Linked DNA regions of Paraneptunicella aestuarii. The protein of the gene in region 2 binds, or shares a complex with, the protein of the main gene of each other region. Links are inferred from orthologs where the notes say so. Each region holds a gene or a part of one and is shown on either strand. Other genes may lie near its edges.

Region 1 (2,977 bases), 760 kb from region 2 along the record:
GCGTTTAGTGAATTACGTACACCTGTTGATGTACTTATTGTTGATACAGCGGCGGGTATTTCCGGCATGGTATTAAGCTTTGCCCGGGCATCGCAGGATGTGTTGGTTGTTGTTTGTAATGAACCAACATCCTTAACCGATGCATATGCATTAATGAAGTTATTAAATCGTGACCATGGTGTGTTTCGTTTTAAGATTGTTGCCAATATGGTGCGAAATGTACGAGAAGGTCAGGAGTTATTTGCTAAACTATCCAAAGTAACAAACCGATTTTTGGATGTGGCTCTGGAATTAGTTGCGACCATTCCTTATGATGAAAATATTCGCAAGGCGGTACGTAAGCAAAAAGCTATAGTGGAAGCGTTTCCCAATTCGCCAGCTTCTGTGGCAGTTATGAATTTGGCCAGAACAGCATTGACTTGGCCGATTCCTGCACAACCAGGAGGTCATTTGGAGTTTTTCCTGGAACAGTTGGTGAAACAACAGGCGGTAAGTGACCAAGCGTGAATAACAAAGCAGCGGCGTATCAACAATTAGATAATAAGCAGCAATTGGTCGAGCAACACGCACCATTAGTAAAGCGTATTGCTCACCATTTGATGGCTCGATTGCCAGCCAGTGTTCTTGTTGAAGACTTAATTCAGGCCGGCATGATTGGCTTATTGGAAGCTGCGCGTAACTTCGATGGAAGTAAAGGCGCCAGCTTTGAAACTTTCGCCGGGATACGAATTCGAGGCGCTATGCTTGATGATATTCGTAAAGGTGATTGGACACCTCGTTCCGTTCATAAAAATGGACGTGCCATAGCTGAAGCCATTCATGCTGTTGAGCGCGAAACCGGAGGCGATGCAAAAGATACTGATATCGCCGAGAAAATGGGCGTATCATTAGATGAATATCACCAAATGCTGCATGAAGTAAATTCAGGCAAAATGGTGGGAATTGAAGATTTGGGTGTCACGGAAGATGTATTAACAACGGAAAATAATAAAGGTAGTGATCGCCCTCTGGATGATTTAATGCAGGGGGAGTTCCAGAAGGCATTGGCAAATGCCATTACAACCTTGCCAGAGCGTGAAGCGATAGTACTTTCTTTGTATTATGACGAGGAACTGAACCTCAGAGAGATTGGTGAAGTATTGGAAGTCAGTGAATCTCGAGTCAGTCAAATACATAGTCAGGCAATGCTTAGACTTAAATCTCGTATGCAGGCTTGGCAAGCAGAATAAATAAGTACAATAATAGCTGTTGGTCTGGTCCTTTTTGGAGGCGGTTTTGGATAAAAATATGAAAATTCTTGTTGTTGACGACTTTTCGACAATGAGACGTATCATTAAAAACTTATTAAAAGACTTGGGTTTCACCAATGTGCAAGAAGCAGACGATGGAAGCACTGCTCTGCCGATGTTACAACAAGGCGATTTTGACTTTGTGGTAACAGATTGGAACATGCCTGGTATGCAAGGAATTGATTTGCTTCGTGCAATCAGAGCTGATGATAATTTGAAACATACTCCTGTTTTAATGGTGACAGCAGAAGCTAAGAAAGAACAGATTGTTGCAGCGGCTCAGGCTGGCGTGAATGGCTACGTTGTTAAACCATTTACAGCTGCGACCTTGAAAGAAAAGCTTGACAAAATTTTTGAGCGCTTGGGTTAGTTCCGGCTGAACCTGCAATACAGAGGTGAAGTCTTATGAGCTCCGCTACAAATGCACCTATGTCGTTAGACGACGCCAAACAATTAGTTGAGTTTTTGGAAGCTGGCGACAACGATGCCGCCACCGCCTTGTTGGAAGCGACTAAAATTCAGGATTCCATGGAATTGTTTGCGGAAGTCGGAAAATTGACACGCCAGTTGCACGATTCATTGAATAGTTTCAACATTGATTCTCGAATTGCTGACTTGGCGACAGAAGACATTCCCGATGCTCAGTCTCGTCTAAACTATGTTATTGAAACTACCGAGCAGGCAGCGAACCAAACCATGGATGCTGTTGAAAGTAGTATGCCCATTGCCGAGAAAATGTGCGCTGATATTAATGGTATTCTTCCCCAATGGAAGAAACTCATGTCTCGCCAATTGGAATTGGGTGAATTTAAAGCATTATGCCATAGTGTTGATAAGTTTCTGGAAGAGTCCAGTAATGACTCTTCCCAATTAACAGGCTTGCTAACTGAAGTGTTGATGGCTCAAGGCTATCAGGACTTAACCGGTCAGGTCATTCGCCGAGTTATTGAGTTGGTGAAGGAAGTTGAAGACAGCCTGGTTAACGTATTAAAAGTGTTCGGTGAGCCAGAGGTGAGTGAAACCTCTAAAAAAGAAAAGAGAGAGAAAGCAGCCCAATCTCCTGAAGGTCCTATTATTGACGCCGAAAGCCGAGATGATGTTGTGACTGGTCAGGATGATGTTGACGATCTTCTTTCAAGCTTGGGTTTCTAGGGGGAACTGATATATGTCGTTTGACTTGGACGAGGATATCCTTCAGGACTTTTTGGTCGAGGCCGGAGAGATTCTGGAGCAACTACAAGAACAACTCGTCGATCTGGAAAATAATCCCGAAGATTCAGATTTGTTGAATGCGATATTCCGTGGCTATCACACTGTAAAAGGTGGGGCGGGTTTCTTATCGCTGACTGAACTGGTAGATGTTTGTCACGGCGCAGAGAACGTTTTTGACGTAATGCGTAATGGACAGCGCAAGCTAACTCCTGAATTAATGGATGTCATTCTGCAGGCAACAGATGTTGTTGTTGAAATGTTCCAAAGTGTCAAATCCAGAGAGCCTTTACAACCCGCGTCTCCTGAATTGTTGGAAACCCTGCATAGATTGAGTCAACCTCAAAGCAAGGATGAAGAAGTTTCTGTTGCGCCAGAGCCTGCATCATCACCTATAGTTCCTGATGTTGATGATGACGATCTGGGGCTTGATTTATTTGGTGAAGATGATGACTCTTCTGATAGTCGTGATGGCGGTA
Region 2 (2,990 bases):
GCTGTTGTCTTCATCTGCAATACCCGCCACAAAGCGCTTTTCTATTGCCAGATCAAATTCTGGTGATAGTTGGCAATTTGTACTGTCTGTTTCTATGACTTCTGAAATTGCATCTACCACAATTCCAATGGTTTTATGCCCTTCTGCCAGTTCCACATCCATGATGAGGATAACGGTCTCGGCGTCATATTCTTTTACTTCAAGCCCAAGTCGTTTACGAAGATCGACGATAGGGACAATAGCGCCGCGCAGGTTAATTAATCCTGTGACATAGTGCGGCGCATAAGGAACCCGTGTGCAGGGTTCCCAAATTCTGATTTCACGTACCTTCAGGATATCGACGGCGTATTCCAAATCCGATAATTGAAAGCTCAGCCATTCGGACTTGGTCTCTAAATGGGAGCCGAATATTCTTTCCTGAATATCATCATCATTTTGTTTGCTATGGAGTGAAGCTTCGGTATTCATCTCAATGCATCCTCACCCTGGAAATTAGTGCACCTACATCAATGATAAGAGCAACAGAACCATCGCCTAATATCGTAGCTCCTGACAGCTCGCTGACTTTGGCGTAGTTGGCTTCCAGCGACTTCACAACCACTTGCTGGTGGTTAGTGAGCTCATCCACTAAAATGCCGGCTTGTTTACCATCACTTTCAACCACCACCACCAGATCTTGCTTGTCACTTTCTCTTCGTGGACAACCAAAGGTATCTACCAGATTAATAATCGGAATAAAGTTGCCTCGCCATTTGAACGACACACTTTTATTTCCGACCCGGTTAATGTCTTTGGGCTTCATCTGAATGGATTCAATGATAGACAACATTGGAATAATGTAGGTCTCTCCGCTGACTTTAACCAGTTGTCCATCCAGGATAGCCAAAGTGAGAGGTAAGCGTATGATGAAGGTAGTACCTTCTTCGGGAACCGATCTTACGTCGATAGTACCGCCCAAGGCTTTGATATTACGTTTTACAACGTCCATGCCCACGCCGCGACCTGATAAATCAGTGACTTCCTGAGCGGTGGAAAAGCCGGGAGCAAAGATTAGTTCATTAATTGCTTGTTCGTTCAATTGATTATCAGGGGCGATAACACCTTTTTCTATGGCTTTCTCTCGTATGCGATTGGTGTTCAGTCCTGCTCCATCATCAGATATTTCGATAATGATATTGCCAACCTGATGGAACGCTTTCAGTGTTACCGTTCCTGTTTCTGGTTTGCCTTTGGCTTTTCTTACTTCTGGCATTTCAATGCCGTGATCGACGCTGTTGCGCACCAAATGCACCAGAGGGTCAGTGAGTTCTTCAATAACGGTTTTGTCGACTTCTGTCGTTTCACCAATAATCTCAACCGCGATGGATTTATTTAGCTTTTTCGCTATGTCTCGCACCATGCGCGGGAAGCGGCTGAAACAGAAATCAATGGGCAGCATTCGGATCCGCATCACACCTTCTTGCAGGTCTCGAGTGTGCCGCTCTAACTGAGTCAAACCTTCGGTCAGTCTTTCAAATTGAGGGTATTTCTCGGAGTCGCCATAAATGCTCAACATGGATTGAGTGATAACCAATTCACCTAACAAATTGATTAAGCTGTCAATTTTTTCCAAATCAACGCGAATCGATTGCGACGTTCGTTTTTTGTCTGAACTTGTGGCTGGGTCGTTAGCTGGTTGAGGTACTGCTGCCTCAGAAGGCGCGGCCTTAATGGGAGCGGTAGTTACCGTTTTTATTGGTGGAGTTTCAGGCTCTTCTCTAACCTCGTTTTGTTGATTCGAGTTCGCTGTACTTTGCTCCAGAGTTGCCCCAATTGGCTTGAAAGTCAGATCTGCTTCGTCTTCTATCCAAAGGAAGACATCATCTAACACATCTCTATCAACATGCTCGGTGGGAGACAGCAAGATTTGCCATTGAATATAAGTTTGGGTGGGATCCAGCTCCCGTAAATTAGGCACTTTACTGACGTCGCATTTGGTTTTTAATTTACCAAGTTCAGCCAGTTCTTCCAGATACCGAAGGGGATCGTTTCCCGTAGATAAGATTTCTGGATGAGGTATGAAGTTGATCTGCCAATCAGTATGAGGTTCATCATCTGCGGATTCATGCTCATCTTGAGTCTTGTGAGCTGCTGCTGATTGAGGTGTTGCTTTGGGCATGCCTAAAAGGCGTTCTAGTTCATTGCGGATCTGGAGCATGCCCTGCTCGTTAATCGGGTCTTGATATTGGTAATGTGCAACCAGATTGCGCAAAATATCCAGAGATGAAAACAGGCAGTCAATGAGCTCCTGAGTCATATGGATTTCGGATGATCTCACTTTATCAAGAAGTGTTTCCATGACATGGGTAAACTCGGTCAGCGAGCCCATGCCAAATGTAGCGCTCCCCCCTTTCAGCGAGTGGGCGGAACGAAATATGTCGTTAATCATTTCCGGATCTATGGCTGTATTTGACTCATTCATGCTGAGCAAGTTGCGCTCAATGGCGTCAATTGCTTCTGCACTTTCTTCAAAGAAAACCGCTCGGAAACGCTCTAAGGGGTCTGTCATACGGCCACTCATCTCCTATGGCATAGCGGATGAAACTAGCGTAAAACCTTTCTTACAACAGCGATAAGTTTTTGTGGATCAAAGGGTTTAACAATCCAACCAGTGGCACCTGCTGCTTTACCTTCTTGTTTTTTATCTGTACCTGATTCAGTCGTTAACATCAGTATAGGAGTAAATCTGTACTTTTCTTCTTTTCTTACATTGGAAACAAATTCTATTCCATCCATGATAGGCATATTGACGTCGGAGATTATGAGATCAAACTCACCAGTCTTAGCCTTGTCCAGTCCTTCTTTACCGTTGACCGCTTCCGTCACATCAAACCCTTCACCTCGAAGCGTGAAAACTACCATGGCACGCATCGATGCAGAGTCGTCAACTGTGAGAATTTTCTTCATTTATTATCCCTCGGTAAAATATATTCGCTATAAACTGATAATTT

What was found.
Region 1: the proteins of KIH87_RS19060 (region 2) and cheY are in contact, whole or in part, in a solved structure (PDB 1A0O), measured with the Escherichia coli proteins. The link is inferred for Paraneptunicella aestuarii from one-to-one orthologs.

The regions. Positions count from the first base shown.
Region 1 is NZ_CP074570.1:4,092,759-4,095,735, reverse strand. What follows is about bases 1-2,967. They hold cheY (chemotaxis response regulator CheY), read left to right. Parts: upstream 1-1,275; coding sequence 1,276-1,659; downstream 1,660-2,967. Other genes in these bases: KIH87_RS15805 (chemotaxis protein CheA), read left to right, coding at 2,455-2,967; KIH87_RS15810 (protein phosphatase CheZ), read left to right, coding at 1,695-2,441; KIH87_RS15820 (RNA polymerase sigma factor FliA), read left to right, coding at 504-1,229; KIH87_RS15825 (MinD/ParA family protein), read left to right, coding at 1-507. Also shown: more of KIH87_RS15805, read left to right, coding at 2,968-2,977. UniProt on the Escherichia coli protein: Involved in the transmission of sensory signals from the chemoreceptors to the flagellar motors.
Region 2 is NZ_CP074570.1:4,848,355-4,851,344, reverse strand. The notes cover bases 10-2,989. They hold KIH87_RS19060 (chemotaxis protein CheA), read right to left. Parts: upstream 2,549-2,989; coding sequence 470-2,548; downstream 10-469. Other genes in these bases: KIH87_RS19055 (response regulator), read right to left, coding at 2,584-2,946; KIH87_RS19065 (chemotaxis protein CheW), read right to left, coding at 10-468. In the rest of the region: more of KIH87_RS19065, read right to left, coding at 1-9. UniProt on the Escherichia coli protein: Involved in the transmission of sensory signals from the chemoreceptors to the flagellar motors. CheA is autophosphorylated; it can transfer its phosphate group to either CheB or CheY.